One region of the Janthinobacterium foliorum genome, then DNA from elsewhere that is predicted to be linked to it. Evidence: predicted binding sites of a transcription regulator. Region 1 holds the regulator's gene; each other region holds the start of a gene.
What was found. The regulator FNR, encoded in region 1, switches genes on or off when oxygen is low (the NO sensors DNR and NnrR bind a similar motif). The targets are predictions, from matches to a motif close to TTGATNNNNATCAA.
Positions count from the first base shown of each region.

Region 2: the regulator FNR is predicted to act here: its motif matches at 2,660-2,673, upstream of cqsA (alpha-hydroxyketone-type quorum-sensing autoinducer synthase).
Region 3: the regulator FNR is predicted to act here: its motif matches at 1,723-1,736, upstream of ACZ92H_RS24860 (glycine-rich domain-containing protein).
Region 4: the regulator FNR is predicted to act here: its motif matches at 2,659-2,672, upstream of ACZ92H_RS27225 (IPT/TIG domain-containing protein).

Region 1 is NZ_CDXDQE010000004.1:63,380-68,703, reverse strand. It holds gene ACZ92H_RS10575 (response regulator) at 1-1,889, opposite strand, end outside; gene fnr (fumarate/nitrate reduction transcriptional regulator Fnr) at 2,141-2,899, shown strand; gene ACZ92H_RS10565 (FixH family protein) at 2,902-3,426, opposite strand; gene ccoG (cytochrome c oxidase accessory protein CcoG) at 3,571-4,953, opposite strand; gene ccoP (cytochrome-c oxidase, cbb3-type subunit III) at 4,957-5,324, opposite strand, start outside.
Region 2 is NZ_CDXDQE010000001.1:611,596-616,919, reverse strand. It holds gene ACZ92H_RS02790 (ABC transporter permease) at 1-187, shown strand, start outside; gene ACZ92H_RS02785 (response regulator) at 332-1,333, opposite strand; gene ACZ92H_RS02780 (sensor histidine kinase) at 1,337-2,638, opposite strand; gene cqsA (alpha-hydroxyketone-type quorum-sensing autoinducer synthase) at 2,807-4,051, shown strand; gene ACZ92H_RS02770 (MarR family winged helix-turn-helix transcriptional regulator) at 4,067-4,534, opposite strand; gene ACZ92H_RS02765 (GIY-YIG nuclease family protein) at 4,593-4,940, opposite strand; gene ACZ92H_RS02760 (MFS transporter) at 4,962-5,324, opposite strand, start outside.
Region 3 is NZ_CDXDQE010000015.1:70,394-75,717, forward strand. It holds gene ACZ92H_RS24850 (hypothetical protein) at 1-280, shown strand, start outside; gene ACZ92H_RS24855 (hypothetical protein) at 524-763, shown strand; gene ACZ92H_RS24860 (glycine-rich domain-containing protein) at 851-1,597, opposite strand; gene ACZ92H_RS24865 (sensor histidine kinase) at 1,798-3,645, opposite strand; gene ACZ92H_RS24870 (glutamine--tRNA ligase/YqeY domain fusion protein) at 3,876-5,324, opposite strand, start outside.
Region 4 is NZ_CDXDQE010000018.1:59,729-65,052, reverse strand. It holds gene metH (methionine synthase) at 1-2,241, opposite strand, end outside; gene ACZ92H_RS27225 (IPT/TIG domain-containing protein) at 2,917-5,324, shown strand, end outside.

The DNA.
Region 1 (5,324 bases):
ACCAGCAGGCGCAGCGGCCCCAAGGTGGGCGTGCGGCGCGTTTCGGCCGGCTGCGCCAGCACCTCGAACGGCACGCTGAACCAGAAGCGGCTGCCCTTGCCTTCGCTGCTGGCAACGGCGATTTCGCCGCCCATCATGTGGATCAGGTGCTTGCTGATGGCCAGGCCCAGGCCCGTGCCGCCAAAGCGCCGCGTGATGCTTTGATCGCCCTGGGAAAAGGCCGTGAACAGCTGGGCTTGCTGCTGGGCCGTCATGCCGATGCCCGTGTCGCGCACTTCGAAGCGCAGCCAGGCCCGCTCGTGCTTGCTTTCCGCCACGCTGACGGCCACCACCACTTCGCCGCTCTCGGTGAACTTGATGGCGTTGCCGGCCAGGTTGACGAGAATCTGCTGCAGGCGCTGGGCGTCGCCCACGAGGCGGCGCGGCACGTCCGGTTCGACGGCGATCGCCAGTTCCAGCTCCTTCTCGCCCGCATTCATGGTCATCGTCGTGGCCAGGGTATTCATGACTTCATCGAGGTCGAATTCGACGGGCGACAAGTCCATGCGGCGCGCCTCGATCTTGGAAAAATCCAGCACGTCGTTGAGGATGCCCAGCAGCGATTGCCCCGCCACGCGCACCATGGTCAGGTATTTGCGCTGCTCGGTGTTGAGCTTGGTATTGCCCAGCAAATACACCATGCCCAGCACGGCGTTCAGGGGCGTGCGGATTTCATGGCTCATGTTGGCGACGAAATCGCTCTTCGCCCGATTCGCCGCCTCGGCGCGGTCGCGCTCCTCTTCCAGTTCGCTGGCGCGCGCCTCGACTTCCTGCTGCAAGCGGTCGCGCTCGCTCATCAGGCCATTGAACGCTTCCGTCAGCTCGCCGATCTCGTCGCGCTGCTGCACCGGCACGGGGGTAAAGCGGCTGCCCGACTTGCGCAGCGACAGCAGGGTGTCGCGCAGGCGCACCAGCGGCGACAGCAGGCGCACGGTGACCCAGCCCAGCACGGCAGCGGCCAGCAGCGAGGCGCAGATGCTCCACAGCACCAGGCGCGACAGCACGCCATTGAAGGGCTCGAACGCGTCCGCCACGGGCAGCGAGGCGGCCAGCAGCCAGTTCACGGAGTTCAAGCGCTTGAAGCTGTTGACGGCCGTGACGCCGCGGCTGTTGGTGCTGACCATGCTGCCCTCGCCGTCTTCCTTCAGCAGCTGGGTGGTGACCAGGTTGGCGTTCGGCGCGCGCGGGTGCAGCAAGCGGCTGGCATCGGGGTGCAGCACATAGCGCGGCACGGCTTCGCGCGTGAGGATGAAGTAATAGCCGCTCTTGCCCACCTTGGCCGTGCGCAAGTGGCCCAGCATATTGTCCTTGTACAGGCGCAGCACGCCGATGACGATGCCGGCCACCTCGCCGTTGTTGTCCAGCACGGGCGCGACCATCTGCACGATGGGCAGATGGCTGGTCTTGCCCAGCATCGGTTCCGTGATCATGGCCTTTTTGGTGCGCATCACCGTCTGGAAGTAGGCGCGGTCGGCCACGTCGACGCCGTTGCGTCCCTGCACCTCGGGCACGTTGGCCACCACCTTGCCTTGCGTGTCGAGCACCAGCACGTCGTCGAACAGGGCCAGCATGGCGCGCTGCGTGTAGTACTCGCGCAATTGGCCGGGGTCGGCCATCAGGGAGGGCGGCTGGTGGCGCGCCGTCTGGGTGATGATGTCGAGCAGCATGGCCAGCTTGTCGTCGAGCTCGTCCGCGGTGCGTTCGATCAGCGCCGTTTGCTGGCTCAGCAAAACCTGGGTGAAGTCGTCGCGCATGTGCTTGACCTGCACCATGGTCACCACGGCGATCATGGCGATCGAGGTCAGGCTGGTGGCCAGCGCGACTTTTGCTTTAATGCCGAGAGGCTTCATGATTTCCTTTTCAGTACCCGGAGGCACAGGCGGCAGATAATGCTGTCAGGAATTTTCCTATCAATACGTCAACTTGGCAAGCACGGGCCGTGGAAATGCGCGCCCGGGCATGAACTTGTATGGATGTTGCCATAAAATTAAATGCGGGAAGTCGTTTATTGAGCGAAATAAAGGGGAAATGCGGGGAAATTGGCACATGTGAGCGCACTATGCAGTAAACTTGTTGTTGCATTTTTCTAAAAGGGTCTGACATGACAGAAGCGCTACTCTCTCCAGCCTTGCCTGCCGTGAACGTGGAAGCGTTGCGTGCGCGCTGCTCGACGTGCAGCATGCATCAATTGTGCCTGCCGATGGGGCTTGACGTGGGCGACATGGACAGGCTGGACCAGATTATCGGCCGCCGCCGCAAGGTAGCGCGCGGCGCCTCGCTGTTCCGCATCGGCGACTCGTTCCAGAACCTGTATGCCATCCGCCTAGGCCACTTCAAGACTTACCAGATCAATCCGGGCGGCGAAGAGCAGGTGACGGGTTTCCAGATGGCGGGCGAATTGCTGGGCATGGACGCCATCAGCGCCGACCGCCACCACTGCAACGCCGTGGCGCTGGAAGACAGCGAAGTATGTGAAATCCCGTTTTCTAGCCTGGAACAATTGCTGGGCAATATGCCCACCCTGCTGCGCCATTTCCACCGCATGATGAGCCAGGAAATCACGCGCGAGCAAAGTGTCATGCTGTTGCTGGGTAATATGCAGGCGACGCAGCGTTTTGCCGCCTTCATCGTCAACCTGGCCTCGCGCTACGAGGCACGCGGCTATTCGGGCAGCAACTTCCAGCTGCGCATGTCGCGCGAGGAAATCGGCAATTACCTGGGCCTGACCATCGAGAGCGTCAGCCGGCTATTGTCGAAGTTCAAGAAGGAAGGCTGGTTGCGCGTGTCGAACCGCGAGATCGAGATCTTGCAGCCAGCCAAGCTGAAGGCGATTACGGCCGGCACGGACACCTGCAAATAGTTTTATAACTCTTCATCCGCATGCAGCGCGATGGCGCGCTGTGCCGGCCAGGTCCAGATGCCGGACAGGCGCCACTCGCGCGTATTGTTTTCCACCAGTACTTGCCAGCGGCTGCGCTCCAGCATGGGCAGGGCCACGGAGAAGTTGCCGGCCGCATCGGGCTGCACCAGCAGCTTGATGTCTTTTTCCGGCTGGGTGGCATGCGCCAGGTGCAGTTGCAGCGGCGCCTGGTAAGCCTTGCCGAAGCTGTGCACGGAACCCGTCAGGCGCGCCGCCGCCACGTCATATGCCAGGCTGGTCGACATGGCCAGGTTGCTGGCGGCCGTATCGCGCCGCAAGTCCTGGTTGATGGCCTTGCCCTGCTTGTAATAGTCGCCCACCACCAGCGCATCGGGCTGCGTAAACGCGATATAGCCCATGGTGCTGCCGACAACGACGGACAGGCCCGGGCCCACCATCAGCAGCCACGGCCAGCGGTGCTTGTACCAGGGATCGGCGGAGGCTTGCAGTTTTGCGGTCTTGGACATTTTAGATCTCCTTGGGGTCAGACCCTGCGGGACTCGGCGTCCCCGTCTGGCCCCAGTATTTGCTTCTGGGTTGAAATAAATAGCTGGTACCCCAACGGCGAAATGCGGGGGCCGGACCCGCAGGGTCCGGCCCCCGCATCACCGTTACCGCGGCACGATGAAGACCGCGTTTTCCCGCACATGCAGCGACGGGTCGTCCAGCGATTGCAGCTCGATGGCGATCTTGTTCGAGCCCTTCTCGCCCACGCCGTGCGGCACGCGCAGGCGGATGGGCCAGCCCAGGGTTTCCGTCGGCTGCAGGGTCACTTCGTCGCGCGTCAGCAAGGTCAGGCCCGGCAAGCCGGAGACGCTGATTTTAAAATGCTGGCTTTGCTCCGAGGTGTTCATGATCTGCAGACGGTAAACGTTCTCGATCATGCCATCTTCCACTTCGCGTCCCATCGAGCCGCGGTCGCGGATCACGTCCATTTTCAATGGCGTGCGCAGGGCCAGCGAGGTACACACGGCGATGATGATCAGGGCCAGGATGGACGTGTAGATCAGCACGCGCGGCCGCATGGCGCGCCGGCGGATCTGCTGCGAATTGAAGTTGTTCTCCATCGCATGGTCGGTACTGTAGCGTACCAGTCCGCGTGGCCGGTCGACCTTGTCCATCACGCTGTTGCAGGCATCCACGCAGGCGGCGCAGCCGATGCATTCATACTGCAGGCCATTGCGGATATCGATGCCGGTCGGACACACCTGCACGCACAAGGTACAGTCGATGCAGTCGCCCAGCTTGTCGTTGTTGCCGGCCTTCTTGCTCAGCGCGCCGCGCGGCTCGCCTCGCTTGGCATCGTAGGTGATGATCAGGGTGTCCTGGTCGAACATGGCGCTCTGGAAACGCGCGTAGGGGCACATGTATTTGCACACCTGCTCGCGCAGCCAGCCCGCGTTGCCATAGGTTGCCAGGCTGTAGAACAGGACCCAGAACCATTCCCAGGGACCGAAGTTCAGGGTGGTCACCGAATGCGCCAGTTCCTTGATCGGCGTGAAGTAGCCGACGAAGGTAAAGCCTGTCCACAGGGCGATGGCGCCCCACACCACGTGCTTTGCCGTCTTCTTGAAGGCCTTGCGCAGGGACGGGCCCTGCTTGTCGAGGGCCATGCGCGCGCTGCGCGTGCCCTCGATCTTGCGTTCGACCCACAGGAAGATTTCCGTGTACACCGTTTGCGGACAGGAAAAACCGCACCACACCCGCCCGGCAATGGCCGTGACGAGGAACAATAAATACGCACAGATGATCAGCAGGGCCGCCAGGTAGATGAAATCCTGGGGCCACAGCACGACGCCGAAAATGTAGAACTTGCGCGTGGTCAGATCGAACAGCAGGGCTTGCCTGCCATTCCATGTCAGCCACGGCAAGCCGTAGAACGCAAGCTGGGTAAGCCAGACGCATACCCATCGCCAGGTAGCGTAGCGTCCTTTGGCCTCGCGAGGGTAGATTTGCTCGCGGGCCGCATACATCTTGATGACTTGAGGTTCCATTGTTTACTTCGCGGGCGCCTGCGGATTCGACAGGCTCCAGACATACGCCGACAGCACGTGGACCTTCGATTCGCCGAGGAAGTCGCTGAAGGCCGGCATGGTGTTGCTGCGTCCCTTGCGGATGGTTTCCATGATGGTATCGGCGCTGCCGCCATACAGCCAGGTCTTGTCCGTCAGGTTCGGCGCACCGAGCATCTGGTTACCCTTGCCATCGGCGCCGTGGCAGGCCATGCAGGCGCCGAACTTGGCCTTGCCCAGCACCGACTTGACGGGGTCCGAGGTGGAACCGGACAGGCTCAGCACATAATGGGCCACGTTCTCGACATCCTTTTCCGAACCGAGCGCGGCGCCCATCGGCGGCATCTGGCCGT
Region 2 (5,324 bases), on a different contig from region 1:
GGCGACGGGCGCGGCGGCCATGGGCTGGGCGCTGGCCACGTACCAGTTCAAGTTCGCCTGGAGCTTCGCGCCGGGCGTGTGGGCCTTTGGCCTGCTGGCCGGCGCCCTGTGCGCCATCGCCGGCGGCTGGCTGGGACTGCGCAACGTGCTGAAGCATCCCCCCCTGCAAACCCTGCGCGAAGGCTGACACCTGTCCAAACCTGCCGCGCGCGGGCCAGTGCGCTCTCCGATGCCCGCTGGCCGGCGCCCCCCGTAACGTCGTGCCGCTGCGCTTCCCGGGCCAGCGGGGGCGCCGAGCGCGACGCTGTGGTTAGGCGTTGCAAGCCGCAGGCTAGGCGCTGACGCCGTCGCCCGCGCGCAGAAATTGCGCGTAGGACATCACCGGCTGCCCCAGCTGGTGGGGCGGCACGTCGAACAGGGCCCAGAAATACGTCACGCGGCCCAGGCAGATAGTGGGCGCGGCGCAATAACGGAACCAGTTTTCGCCGATGTGCGCCGCATACATGCCATCGCTGTCGGCATCGGAAAAATACGGGATCACGCGCATGTCCAGCAAGGCCAGCAGCAAGGATTCGGGCGCGTCGCTGTCGCGCGCCATCTCGTACTGGGTGTGCAGGCCGCGTTCCGTCTCGATGATCATCAGCCGGGCCTGGCCATCGCGCGTGAAGAACAGGATGCCGCTGGGATTGGGGAAAATGTAAAACTCGACGAAGCCGTGGCGCTGGCACAGCTCCTGCACGACGGCCGCCAGCGCCTCGTCCTGCAGGAAACTGTAGTCATGCAGCATCAGCAAGTCGCGCACGGTGTCCGACTGCTGCAGGAAGAATTCGCGCTGCAAGGCAATGATTTCCTGTTCCAGGATGTCCAGGGCATCGTCGTCGCTCTTCTTGATGTAGCGGTCGATCAAGCCCCGGTTGAAGGCCGTCACGGCCACCTTTTCATCGGCCGCGCCCGTAAATAAGATCTTCTTGCATGGCAAGTCGCGGACGGCGTGGCAAAACTCCAGGCCGTTCATCTGCGGCATCGAATAATCGACCACCAGCACGGAGGGCACGGCAAAGCGCTGCGCCTGGCCGCTGATGCGCCAGATGCGTTCGATGTCGAGCGCCACGTTGCACTGGTCGGGCGGCAGGTTCTGCGTATCGAAATTGACATGCAGCGGCATCTCGCCCAGTTGCGTGCTCTGGCGCAGCCAGTGCAGCGCGCTGCTGGTGTCGTGGAAGGTCTTGCGCGCCAGGCCGGGATCGAGCTGGAATGCGAGGCTTTTCAGGAAGGAATCGCTGTCGTCGATCAATACGGTCAGGGTCGGATGGGTGTAGACGGGCAGTTGCATGCGTCACCTCGCGCGGTGGATGGATGGAAAACGGCTGGGCCTGGCGTTGGCGTGTTGCTGCGGGAATTCCAGCACGAAGATGGCATATGCGCCTTCGCGCGCGACGCAGCGGATGCGCGCATGCCAGGCTTGCATGATTTGCCGGCACAGGGCCAGGCCGATGCCGCTGCCGTTGTGCGCGGGATAGGAATAGAAGCGGTCGAAGATCAGCGGCAGGCGGCTGGCCGCGATGCCGCAGCCCGTGTCGATGAACAGCAGCCGCGGCACGGGACGCGCGCCATCGATGACGATGCGCACGCGGCCCTTGCCGGCGCGCTGGATGCCTTTCAAGGCATTGCGCAGCAGGTTCAGCAGGATGACCACGCACAGTTCCGACTGGCCGTGAAAGCTGAAGTCGGCGCGCACGTCGATCTTGACCATCTCGCGCTGCGCCGTGCTGGTGAACGGATAGCGGCGCAGGACGGCCGCGACGCTGTCGTGCATGGCGACCGTTTCGTTCGCTTCAAGCTTGCGGTCGACGGCGCTGGCGCTGAGCAGGAACAGGTCGATCATGTGGTGCATGTGGCGTACTTCGAAGCGGATGCGCGCCAGCGCCTCCAGGCTGGCCGCGTCCGGCGCCGGGGCGGAACTGCGCTGCAGGCCGCGCACGTTCGCCTCGACGCTGACCAGGGGCGTGCGCAATTCATGCGCCACGCTGCCCAGCCCTGCCGCCAGCCCGGCCAGTTTTTGCTGCGCGCCCACGTTGCGCCCCACCTTGACGACGGACAGCACGGCCATCGTGAACCAGTGCACGGGCAATTGCTGCAAGACTTCGCGGCTGAGCAGGAAGGCGGGATCGCCGGCGATGGCAAATGCCAGGCAGGCCAGCAAGGTGCCGCTCAGGTAAGCCAGGATGGCGATGCGCGTATCGAAGTGGAACAGCACGATCAGCGCCACCAGCAGCGAATGCACCCATAGCGGCGAGGCGTGATTCATCAGGAACATATAGGTGAAGAAGAACGGCAGTTCGAAGGTCAGTCCCAGGAACAGGTAGACGCTGAACCAGGTATTGCTGAAGCGTCCGGGCCACAGGGCGGGCAGGAACAGCAGCGCCGCCACGCCGCGCAGCAGCGGCGACTCATATTCTTGCGGGAAGCAGAACTGCCACAGCGCGTAGTACAAGGGCATGCCCAGCGCACCGATGACGGCCAGGGCGCGCACCTGGGCGCGCCGTATGGGCGTGTGTTCGATGGCATCGTGGAAATGCAGGAAAGGCTGGAGGAACTTGCCTTGCCACCGCTTTCCGGCAGGGGACTGCACATGCATCATGGTAGGGGAACGTGTTCGTTGAGGCGAATCAATACAACATGATCGGCGTGTTCCTCCTGAAAAAGAGATGTATCGGCGTAACTGTTGAGATGGATCAATCACCTGCCGGATGGCTCACGCATGTTGACGCGGTAGTTCCCACTGCAACCATCTCAGGAGCCCCCTATGTCGAACGCCTCTTTCCCCCTGCCATCCGCCACCGCCCACGCCGAACGGCAGCTGCCCGCCTTCGTGCGCCAGCGCATGGATGAACACTATGTCGAGCGCATCGAAAAGCTGCTTGGCGGCGAACATTTGCACGAGTGGCAAGCCATGCCGGCCGGCGCAGTGATGCTGGCCGGGAACGATTATCTGAACATCGCCGGCGAACCCGCGCTGCTGGCGGCGCAGGCGCAAGTCTTGCAGGGCGGCGGCGCCATGCTGATGTCGTCCGTGTTCCTGCAGGAAGGCAGCCGCCAGCACCGCCTGGAAGCAAAGCTGGCGGCATTTCTCGGCAGCGAAGCGTGCGTGCTGGCGCAGTCGGGCTGGGCCGCCAACGTGGGCTTGCTGCAAAGCCTGGCCGGGCCCGGCATCCCCGTGTACCTGGACATGCAGGCGCATGCCTCGCTGTGGGAAGGCGTGCAGTCGGCGCAGGCCATGCCCGTGGCTTTCCTGCACAACGATGGCGCCCACCTGCAGCGCCAGCTCGACAAGCACGGCCCCGGCATCATCGTCATCGATGCGCTGTACAGCACCAACGGCAGCGTGGCGCCGCTGTTGCAGATGGTGGAAATCGCCGAGCGCAGCGGCAGCATGCTGATCGTCGACGAATCGCACTCGCTGGGCACGCACGGGCCGCAGGGCGCGGGCCTGGTGGTGGAGCAGGGCCTGGCCGGGCGCGTGCATTTCCGCACGGCGTCGCTGGCCAAGGCCTTTGCGGGGCGCGCGGGGGTGATCACCTGTTCGGCCCGCTTCAAGGGCTATTTCCTGTCCGCCTCGCGCCCCGCCATTTTCAGTTCATGTTTGCTGGAACACGAGCTGGCCTGGTTTGACGCGGCGCTCGATGCCATCCGCGCCGCCGATGCCCGCCGCGCCGCCTTGCGCCGCCACAGCGTGCACCTGCGCCAGGGACTGGCCGAGCTTGGCTACAACGTCAGCGACGGCACGGAGCAGATCATCGCGCTGGAGGCGGGCAGCGAACCCGATACCCTGGTCCTGCGCAAGGCGCTGGAACGGCACGGCATCTATGGCGCCGTGTTCTGCGCGCCGGCCACGCCGAAGAACCGCGCGCTGGTGCGCCTGACCCTGAACGCGGGCCTGCGCCAGGATGAGTGCGACAGGGTGCTGGCCGCCTGCGCCGCCATCCGCGACGAGACGGGCATGGCGCGCTGGCCGTCGACGCGGCGCCTGCGCAAGCTGGCGCTGGTGTAGGCGGACGCGCGGGGCTCAGGCCTGGCCGGGCAGCTTGCTGGCGATGCCAGCGAGCAGCTCGGCCAGCGGGGCCAGCTGGCTGGCGCTGGCGTGGTCCAGCAACTCCTGGGCCAGCGCCTGCGCCGTCGTGTTCGCATGCGCCAGCAATGCCAGCCCCGCGTCCGTGATGGCGGCGTAGCCGACGCGCGCATCGCGCTGGTCGGCCTGGCGCGCCACCAGGCCGATCTTTTCCAGCGGCATCAGCGACCGCGTGATGCCGGACGCCGTCAGCGCCAGGCGCTCGGCCAGGTCGATGCGGCGCAGGCGCCCGCCGGGGGCGCGCTGCAAGTGGTACAGCAATTGATAATCGCTGAAACTCAGGCCGTGCAGATTGCCCAGCGTGCTGTCGAAGCGGCGCACGATGAGTGCCTGGGCGCGCGCCAGACGCAGGCAGAAGTCCAGCGCGCTGCCGCCGTCCGGCGACAGGGAAGTGTGATCGGTCATGATGTTCCTCGGTATAGCCTGCGTAGTGCTTGAGTGCGCAAGTGTATAGCAATGCTGCTCAATACAGTGCATGTCCCTGTTCCAGCAGCGCGATCCGGTGCAATGCCAGCAGGCCGGCCAGCTCGGCGTCCGCGTCGAAGGCGGGATCGTCGCGCGGCGTGACGCTGTCGATGATATCGCAGGAAAACGCCGCCGCGCCGTCGCGCCGCCAGTCCGCCTGCAGCGCGGCGTTGCGGTGCTGGCCCAGGTTCAGCTCAAAGCGGTGGCGGTTCAGCATGCCGGGGGCGTTGCGGCTGCTGTCGAGCAAGGTGCGCCCGCTGGGCAGGTGCCGCAGCGCGATGATGCCCAGCGGCGGCGGCCGTTGCCGGTAGTGCGCCTTCAATGTTGCCTGTCGTGTCTTGTCCATTCTATATTTCTCCTATCTCGTTTATATCGTTTCCGCTCCGGCGATGCGCGGGATGGCGGTCCACAGTGCCGCCGCCACGGCGGCCGCCAACAGCAGGGCACCGCCGCCGCAAAACATTTCACTCACGCTGACGTGGCGCATCAGCGCGCCCGTGGCCGCCGCCGACAGCGGTGCCAGCCCCAGAAAGATGGCCATGAACAGCGCCATTGCCCGGCCCAGCATGGCAGGCGCCACGCGCCGCTGTATCCATGTAAAGATGGCCACCTGCAAGTAGCCACCCAGTACGCCCGTGATGGCCAGCAGGGCCGCGCCTTGCCAGGCCGTGCCAATTTGCCCCAGCGCCATCATCAGCAGGGCCACGATGGCGTCAACGGCCAGCAGGGT
Region 3 (5,324 bases), on a different contig from region 1:
TCCGATCAGCCATTGCATCAGTCATCCCAGCAAGGAACAGGTGCGCGCCTACATGCGCCGCCGCGAACGGGCGTTGCAGCCGCCGCCGCCGCCCGCTGAAATCCGCCGCCAGCTGGCCTGGTGCCGGGTCGATGCCAGCAGCGTGCATGCCAATATGTACGCGACGCCGGCCGGCATGGCCGCGCAAAGCTGGCATTTGTCAGTGGAAATAAATCGATTGGGCGCCCTCATGGCCATCGCCTGGCTGATGCACAGCGGCGTTCCCCACCGTAAAAATTGATGACTTGCAGCAAATTTTCTCAAATTGAGTTATCCTCTAGCACATTCCAAGTGCGTCAATTCTCTTCAATTATCACAATTTTGCTATAAGTTACGCAAAAATCAACAATAGCGTGTATTATGTTGTTTGCGGGATAAAAACCGCATAAGTGATGGCGCTTTTTAGTGTGTTTACCCTGAGTTATTGCAAAGGCGACATTCGGTCTCTTTTTTGCAGTAATACAACAAGTACGGATTTTTGATCATGTCTCTCAAACAAATTACCTCTTTGCCTACCTACAACCCGAATCGCGTGCTCGATGCGATCATCGACAAGCTGCAACTGAAAAATGATGCCGCCCTGTCGCGTGCACTGGAAGTGGCGCCACCCGTCATCAGCAAGATTCGTCACAATACCTTGCCGATCGGCGCCACGATCCTGATCCGCATGCATGAAATCAGCGATTTCAGCATCCGTGAACTGCGCGAACTGATGGCTGCCTAAGAGCGCCTGACAGACGGCAAACTGAGAGGTGCCGTCTGGGTAAGTCAGGCTTGCCGCGTGCGGCAGCCACATCTGCCTTCTGGTTTTCTATTGCGCGTCCGGGCTCAAGGCAGGACGATCGAGATAGAAACGCCCCGTTTCCAGGCCCGTCGAGGACGACTCGACCAGCGCTGCGGCCAGTGTGCCGGGCGCGCTGGAGAAGGCGGTCACTGCGGCCCCCGTGGCGCGGCCCGAGTATGCCGTCGCTTGCACCGCTGCACTGGAAAACGCTGCTTGCACGGCCCGGCCCGAATAGGCTGTCTGCGGCTGCACGGCGCGTCCCGAATACGCGGTCGCCTGCACCGCTGCACTGGAAAATGCCGTGCTCACGGCGCGTCCCGAGTACGCCGCCTGCACGGCGCGTCCAGAATAGGCTGCCTGCACGGCGCGTCCCGAATATGCCGTTTCTGCGCGGATGTAATCTTCCCCGAATGTTTCTTCGTACAGTTGCTTCATGCGCTCGCCGACGCGGTGGTGCGCCGCTTCGTCGTCTTCGCCGCGCAGCCCGATGTACGGGAAATGGTGCAGGAAGTAGCCGAATACCTGCTCGCAATCGGCCGCATACTTCAGCGTGTCGAGGATGTGGTAGTGCCAGAAGGTATCGACATCCATCAGCGGCGCCGTTTCTTCCTGTGGAAACTGTTTCATCAGGATCAGGAAGCGGCGATACTCGAACTCCACCGCATTGGCCTTCTCCAGGCTCCATCCCTCGCCGGATTCCCGGTGCATCAGCTTGACCTTGATCGCGTCCAAATTCAAATCGGCAATTGCCTTGAAACTGTCGTTCGTGTTCATGAGTGTCCTTTAAGTATCGTAAAAGAGCTGTGTGAGGAAAACGGCGGAAAGAGCGGGACTGGCTGGTGGCGTGGACTCCTGGCAGGTAGAAAAGGGTCTGGGCAATGACGGCCAGACATTAAGAATTGTTCTACATCAATATTGCATTGAATCACAAAATACGCAAGCTGAGCTTGCTTCAAGCGGGGGCGTGCCGGCCTTCAGGCGGGCGTGCGGCTGTCGTCCTGGTAGGGGAAGCGGGTGGCGTCGGCGCCCAGCGGCACGCTGACGTGCACGCTCATCCCCGTGCCGGGGCTGCTTTCGATGTGGAAAGTGCCGCCCAGTAACTTGATGCGTTCCTCGATGCCCACCAGGCCGAACGAGCCGAGCTTGTTGCGCCCGTCGATGGCCGCGCCCACGCCGTTGTCGCTGACGCTCATCGACACCGTGTCGCTGCACTTTTCCAGCTTGACCTGCACGCGGCTGGCGTTGGCATGCTGGGAAATATTGCTCAATGACTCTTGCAGGATGCGGAACAGGGCCGTTGCGCATTGATCGCTGAGGCAGATGTCGTCATGGCTTTCGCTGATTTCACAGGCGATGCCCGTGCGCAGGCGGAACTGCGCCACCTGCCACTCGACGGCCGCATTCACGCCCAGGTCCAGCACGGTGGGGCGCAAGTCGTTGATGATCTGCCGCACGCTCTTGATGGTGGCGTCGATCTGTTCCAGGGTGGAGCGGGCGCGGGCATTCAGGCGCGGATGGCCCCGCTGCGTGCGCGAGGCCAGCATGTCCGCGTCGATGCGCAGCACCAGCAGGTTCTGTCCCAAGTCGTCGTGAATTTCGCGCGCGATGCGCTTGCGTTCCTCTTCCTTGATCTGGTCGGCGTGGGCCGCCAGGCGCCGCAGTTTCTGGTGCGACAGTTGCAAGCGGATCTGGCTGGCCCGCAATTCTTCCGTCATGCCCCGCGCCATCTGGATGGCACTGCGGCGCGACGACGCCAGGGTGTGGAACAGGGTGTACAGCAGCATGGCGCTGCCAAAGCCCGCCAGCAGGGCCAGCCAGGGTAAAAAGGCATCGAAACGCGTGTACAGATCACTCTTGCGCACGCTGAACAATGCTTGCCAGACGCGGCCGTTGTGCTCGATCAGCATCGTGCTGCTCAGGTATTTCCCCGAGTTGCCGGGCTGCCACCACGGCGCATGCAGGCCCGCCGCCGAGCTGTCGAAGATAGGGCGCATGGTGTGCGGCAAGTCGAGTGGCGCGCGCGCCTGCGGGCCGATATCGAACAGGGTCAGGCGGACATTGCGCACCGGCATGTCGGCCAGCGCGCTGCGCACCATCGTCACCAGGTCGTAGCCGATGCCGACGGAGCCCTGATGCGCGGCGCGCCGCTGCTCGATGGTATCGGTCGGCATGCCGAGCCGGTACACGGGCAGGCGCATGGCCATGCCCGTCAGCTGAGGCCGGCCTTCCATCGGCACGGGGACGCCGGAATTGCTGATGCGGCCGGAATCGCGCGACTGTGCCAGCGCTTCGGCGATCAGGGGCCGCGACGCGATGTCATAGCCATATTTGTCGGCGGCGCTGGCGATCGGTTCGATGTACACCAGCACGGAATAGTGCTCGCGGGGGCCGGGGGGGTGGATGGCAAAGGCGGGATAGCCGTCGCGCCCGGGCGGATAATCGCGCTGCATGGCCGCTTCGAACGCGGGGCGCTGGGCTTCGTCCAGGTCGCGGCTATAGTTCAGGTTCATCACGCCAGGGTAATGCTGCTGCAGCGCCATGTTGGCCACGTAGCGGTGGAATTGCTCGCGGCTCACAAAGTCATTGGCGCGGAACAGGCTGGCCGCGCCGCGCAGCAGGTTGGCATAGGACTGCACGCGCGATTCGATATTTTGGCGGGCATTGCGCGCCAGATTGTTGAACAGGTCACTGGCATCGTTTTCGATCGACAGCGAGGTGGCCATGTAGAACAGCAGGCCCACCATCATCGAGATTACAAAGCCGAGCAGCCAGAGCGGCTTTTTTTCAGCAGATAACTGGTGCTCGCCGGCAGTAGAGGACATCGCAATCCGCATCAGGTGGTGGAATCGGGTGCCGCCTGGGGGGCGGTGGCTTTGCTGCTTGCACAAACGCTATGCCAATTGCAAATTGCGCAATAGCTGCACAATATACAAAACTATCGTCAATATAGTCAACAGGCAATATTTCCTTGGTGATACAGATGTTGCCGATATATCGCTGAAACAAAAAAAACCGCCGTAGCGGTTTTTTTTGAGCGGGAGCCGTGATGCCCTTACTTGGCCGGCTGCCAGCTGTCTTTCAGGGTGACGATGCGGTTGAAGACGGGCTTGCCTGGCTGGCTGTCGACCCGGTCTGCCGCGAAATAGCCGTGGCGCTCGAACTGGAAGCGCTGTTCCGGTTGCGCCAGCTCCGCGCCCGGTTCCAGCCATGCCTGCACCACTTCCTTGGCCAACGGATTCAGGGCCAGCTTGAAGTCCTTGCCGCCCGCGTCCGGCTGCGGGTCCGTGAACAGGCGGTCGTACAGGCGCACTTCGGCGGGAATCGCCGTCGGTGCGCTGACCCAGTGCATATTGCCCTTGACCTTGTAGTTGGCGCTGCCTTCCGTGCCCGACTTGCTGTCCGGGAAGTAGGTGCAATGCACGGCGATGACCTTGCCGCTTTCATCCTTGTCAAAGCCGGTGCACTCGACCACGTAGCCGTAGCGCAGGCGCACGCGGCTGCCCGGCTTGTCGTCGATGGGCGGATACAGGCGGAAATAGCCTTTATTTGGCACTTCCATGAAGTCGTCTTCCTCGATCCACAGCTCGCGCGAAATGGGGAAGGTGCGCAAGCCCCGCTCCGGGAAGTGCGGATGCACGGGCGCCGTGCATTCCACGCTGTCGTTTTCAGGGAAATTGTCGATGATCAGCTTCAACGGACGCAGTACGGCCACCGTGCGCGGCGCCTTCGGATCGAGGTCTTCGCGCAGACAGCCTTCCAGCACGCTGTAGTCGATCCAGCCGTCGGACTTGGTCACGCCCGTGCGTTCGCACATCAGCTGGATGGCTTCCGGCGTGTAGCCGCGGCGGCGCATGCCCACCAGGGTCGGCATGCGGGGGTCGTCCCAGCCGTCGACGATCTTTTCTTCCACCAGCTGGCGCAGCTTGCGCTTGCTGGTGACGATATAGGTCAGGTTCAGGCGCGAGAATTCGAACTGGCGCGGCACGGGCTGCTTGAAGAAGCCGCCGGCGGCCAGGGTTTCCAGCAGCCAGTCGTAGAACGGGCGGTGATCCTGGAATTCGAGCGTGCAGATCGAATGCGTGATGTTTTCCAGCGCGTCCGAGATCGGGTGCGTGTAGTCGTACATCGGATAGATGCACCAGGCGTCGCCCGTGCGGTGGTGGTGCGCATGGCGGATGCGGTAGATGGCCGGGTCGCGCAAGTTCATGTTCGGCGAACTCATGGCATCTTCGCTCATCTTCGCGCGCAGGATATGCTCGCCATCCTTGAACTGGCCCGCCTTCATGGCGCGGAACAGGGCCAGCGATTCATCGCGCGGACGGTCGCGGAACGGCGAATTCTTGCCGGCCTGGCCGAAATTGCCGCGGTTGGCGGCCATGTCTTCGGCGCTCTGGCTGTCCACGTAGGCAAAACCGGCCGTGATCAGGTATTCGGCCATCGCGTACAGCTGGTCGAAATAATCGCTCGCGTAGTGCAGGTGGCTCTGGCCGTCGGCATGCTT
Region 4 (5,324 bases), on a different contig from region 1:
GACGCGCGCCGATTTCACCACTTGCGGCAGGAACATCTTGCCTTGGCCAAACAGGTCGCCGACGACGTCCATGCCGGCCATCAGCGGCCCCTCGATCACGTGGATGGGGCGCCCGCCATTGTGCAGCAGTTCCTGGCGCGCTTCTTCCGTGTCTTCCACGATGAATTGCGTGATGCCGTGCACCAGCGCGTGCGACAGGCGCTCCTGCACCGTGCCTTCGCGCCAGGCCAGGGTTTGCGCCTCGGCCTTGCCGCCCGCCTTCAGGGTGCCGGCAAATTCGATCATGCGCTCGGTCGAGTCTTCGCGGCGGTTCAGCACCACATCTTCCACGCGCTCGCGCAGTTCCGGGTCCAGGTTGTCGTACACGCCCACCATGCCCGCATTGACGATGCCCATGGTCATGCCGGCCTTGATGGCGTGGTACAGGAAGACGGTATGGATGGCTTCGCGGGCGGGATCGTTGCCGCGGAAACTGAAGGACACGTTCGATACGCCGCCCGAGATCTTCGCGTACGGCAGGTTTTCCTTGATCCAGCGCGTGGCGTTGATGAAGTCGACGGCGTAGTTGTTGTGTTCTTCGATGCCGGTGGCGACGGCAAAGATGTTCGGATCGAAAATGATGTCTTCCGGCGGGAAGTCCAGCGCGTCGATCAGCAAGTGATAGGCGCGCGCGCAAATCTCGATCTTGCGCTCGAAGGTATCCGCTTGCCCTTTTTCATCAAAGGCCATGACGATCACGGCCGCGCCATAGCGGCGGCACAGCTTGGCCTGGCGCAGGAATTCCTCTTCGCCTTCCTTCATGGAAATCGAGTTGACGATGGCCTTGCCCTGCACGCATTTCAAGCCCGCTTCGATGACCGACCATTTCGATGAATCGACCATGATGGGCACGCGGGAAATATCGGGTTCGGAGGCAATCAGGTTCAGGAAGCGCGTCATGGCCGCCAGCGAATCGAGCATCGCCTCGTCCATATTGATGTCGATCACCTGGGCGCCATTTTCCACTTGCTGGCGGGCCACGGACAGGGCTTCGTCGTATTGTTCGTTGAGAATCATGCGCGCGAACGCCTTCGAGCCCGTGACGTTGGTGCGCTCGCCCACGTTGACGAACAGCGATTCGTCGTTGATGACGAACGGTTCCAGGCCGGCCAGGCGCAAGTCGTGCGACGGCGGCGGCACGGTGCGCGGCGTATTTTTTGACAGCAATTCGCCGATGGCGGCGATGTGTTCCGGCGTGGTGCCGCAGCAGCCGCCCGCCATGTTCAAAAAGCCCGCGTCGGCGAATTCGCGCAACAGGGCGGACGTGTCGGCTGGCAACTCGTCGAAGCCCGTGTCGCTCATGGGGTTGGGCAAGCCCGCATTCGGGTAGATGCAGACGAAGGTATCGGCGATCTTCGCCAGTTCTTCCGCGTACGGGCGCATCAGGGCGGCGCCCAGCGCGCAGTTCAGGCCGATGGTCAGCGGTTTTGCGTGGCGCACGGAATTCCAGAAGGCGGGCACGGTCTGGCCCGACAGGATGCGCCCCGACGCGTCCGTGACGGTGCCGGAAATCATCAGGGGCAGACGCACGACGCCAGGGTTTTGCTCGTAGTACAGGTCGATGGCGAACAGGGCCGCCTTGCAGTTCAAGGTATCGAAAATGGTTTCCACCAGCAGCACGTCGGCGCCGCCTTCCACCAGGCCCTGCGTCTGCTGCAGGTAGGCCGCCACCAGCTGGTCGAAGGTGACGTTGCGGGCGGCCGGATCGTTCACGTCCGGCGAGATCGATGCCGTCTTCGGCGTGGGACCCAGGGCGCCGGCGACGAAGCGCGGCTTGTCCGGTGTGGAATATTTGTCGCAGGCGGCGCGCGCCAGTTTGGCGGCCTGCACGTTCATTTCATAGGCCAGGTGGGCCATGTGGTAATCGTCCTGCGCGATCGTCGTGGCGCCGAAGGTATTCGTTTCGATCAGGTCGGCGCCGGCCGCCAGGTAGCGCTCGTGGATTTCCTGGATGATGTGCGGCTGCGTCAAGGTCAGCAGTTCGTTGTTGCCCTTGACGAACAGCTCGCGCGCACCGCTGTCGGCCGGCGCGGCGAAATCGATGAAGCGGCCAGCGGGGCCGCCCCGGTAGGCTACTTCGTCGAGCTTGTATTGCTGAATGATCGTGCCCATCGCGCCGTCGAGGATCATGATTCGCTGCGTCAGGATGGCGCGCAAGGTGGCTTCGGTCGGGGACATGGCGGGGATCACGGTATCGTTCATTTCATGCTTTCAATAGGCAAACGGGCGGCGGCGTGGCGGCAAGACTTTGCGAGGCGGTTGCGGGCCAGCAGGATCAGCTGACGGAGAGTGCCGGCCGGGTAGGGCAGGCAGAAGGTGGCAATCGCCTGATTTCACCGGGTCTAAAATTATACGGCATCAGGCTGCTTTGGTTTTGAGCAAAAGCGGCCGTTCGTCCCGTTGCTGCCGTTCCTGCAACACATCGCCTCCCACGGCGCCCGCTTGATGGCCGCTGCTAGAAATTACATTCCTGAAAATCTTACTGAAAACGTTAATTTTTCCAGCAAAGTTGGTGAGAATGCATGTCCTCTAGATTGTGGACAAATTTCCACATTATTTACGCTTCCATGCCTATTTTTTTCATGAATCGAATGGCAATAGCAACGGTTGGAAACAAACTTGATTTTGAACAATACAGAGTGAAGCGATGTAGGTTTCAAAAATGCTTTAAATAAAGATTGCAAAGCAGATACCTTAATTATTATCAAAACCAATTGAATCAAAAGCATTAATAGTTGTCTTTAGGAATCAAACTCACGGATAATATCGGTTCTTTGAAATGAAATTCTCTCCAAAAGTCACCAATATGTCACATTTCCCTCGTGTCTCCCCCGGCTTTGCGCTGTTCGAACATGGTTGCCGGCCATGAAAAACCATTTGCTTGTTGCATTGTTTCTCGTGCTGGGCCTGTCCGCCTGCGGTGGCGGCGGCGGTGGGGGCGGTGGCGATACCGTGGTGGCAACCACCTCGGGTAGTCCTGTCGTGTTGCCTGCAGTCACGGCTGTTTCGGCAACGAATATCGCCGTTGGCGGCAGCGTGGTGGTCACTGGTAGCAATCTGAGCCGTGTCACGGCATTCCAGGTGGGCGGCGTGACGCTGGCCACCAGCGCCGCCAGCGATACCGGCATCACCCTGGCGATGCCGGGCGTGCCCGTGTCGGGCGCCTTGAGCCTGGTCAGCGCCAGCGGCACGGCGGCCACCAGCTACAACCTGAATGTGTACGTGCCGCTGAGCGTCACCGGCATCGCGCCGGCAACGGGCGGCGTCGGTTCCAGCGTCACCATCGCGGGCAATGGCATGGGCGCCGTCACGGCGGTGCAGTTCGGCAGCGGCGCGGCGGCAACGCCAGAAAGCCAGAGCGCGACCAGCGTCACGGTCGTGGTGCCGGCGGGCGCCGCGACGGGGCCACTGAAGGTGCGCGGTCCATACAACGATGTGAGCAGCGCCGATACCTATACGCTGCTGGCCAGCGTGGCCGTCACGTCGATCAGCACGGCCATCAGCGGCCAGACGATGTCGATCACGGTGCAGGGCAGCAATCTCGACCAGGTCAGTGCCGCTTCGGTGGGCAATATGCCGGCGACCATCGTCAGCGCCAGCGCCAGCCAGCTGCTGCTGTCGGCGCCAGCCACGGCGACGGGCAATGTGCTGCTGTCGGCCGCGTCGCGCGTTGCCGTCAATGCGGGCACGGTGTCGGCCTTTACCCTGGGCAGCATCGATTTCGCGCAGGTGCTGAACCTGAACGCCAGCGACACGGCCTTGCGCCTGACGCGTGGCAAGTCGGCCGCCGTGCGCGTATCCGTGCTGGGCACGCAAGCGGGGCGCAGCAGCCCCGTCGTGACCTTGAGCGCCACGTCCGCCAATGGCAGCAACCTGGGCACTGTCGCCATGAGCGGACCGGCGGTCTTGCCGACAGAGAAGAGCGATTACAGTTTCAGTGGCAACTTCAGCGGCGTCTTGCCGGCTGGCTGGATCTTGCCTGGCGTGCGCGTGCGCGTCACGGCCGTGGGCAGTGACGGTACGCAGGTCAGCCAGGAAGCGGCGCCCGTCGTCGCCAGCGCGGCAAAAATCCGCCTGGTGCTGGTGCCGCTGAGCACGGATGATGGCGTGGCGCAATTGCCTGATGCCGAAGTGATCCGTGCCGCCCTGACCCGCGTGTATCCATATGCGGCGGAAAATATCAGCATCAGCACGCGCGCCGCACTGAGCGTGCCGGGCAGCAGCACGGCCGACAGCTGGTGGAATTCTACCCTGGCAACCCTGAACGACAAGCGTGCCCAGGAAGATAGCGGCGCCTATTATTATGGTTTCGTGCCGCTCATGTCTTCCACGCGCGCCGCCGGCCTGGCGTACATCAATCCGCGCACCAGCGGCGGCGATTTCACGGCGGCCATCGGCCTGGACGCCAGCTACAAGAATATCGCCTCGATCGATCCCTTCGGCAACAGCTGGCCTGAATGGCTGACCACGCTTGTGCACGAGCTGGGCCACAACCATTCGCTGCAGCACGTTGCCTGCGGCGGGCCTGCCGGCGCCGCCACCGACTACCCATATGCGAACGGCAACCTGGGACCGCAACCCCTGTATAACAGCAGCTATGCGGGCAGCATCGGCCAGCTGAGCAAGGCAGCATATGGCGCCGGTACGCCGATGAAGGATGTGATGAGCTATTGCAGCGGCGCCTGGTTTTCCGACTACAGTTATGCACGGGTGCAGCAATTCCTGGAAAAACGCAGCACGCAGCAGACGGGCAGCAATGTGCTGGCCGCCAGCATGTCCGTGGCCGAGAACGGCTACCTGACCATTTCCGGCCGCATCACGCCGGCAGGCGTGGGACTGCGTCCTGCCGTCGCCTCGTCGACGCGCATCGGCGAAGCGGCCAGCGGCAGCGGCCACGCGTATATCCTGCGCGTGCTGACGGCGTCAGGACAGACTATCGACTTGCCCTTCGATGCCGTCTCGCTGGCCGACCATGGCGGCAGCGCCATGAGCCATTTCCGCGTCAGCTTCGCCAACCCGGGCGACATCAGCGACGTGCAGGTGTTGGCAAATGGCAAGGCGTTGGCCAAGCTGGAGCGCCCGGCGCGCCGCAGCAAGGCCGCCGCCAACGATGCCACGTTTGACGCGACGCAGAGCGGCGGCAAGCTGGTGCTGGCCTGGAATGCCCAGGCGGAACCGTACGCCGCCGTGCTGCACGTGGCTGCCGATGGCCGCAAGACGGTGGTCGCCAGTGACTTGACGGGCGGCAATGCCAGCGTCGACATCAGCGCCTTGCCGGCCGGCGG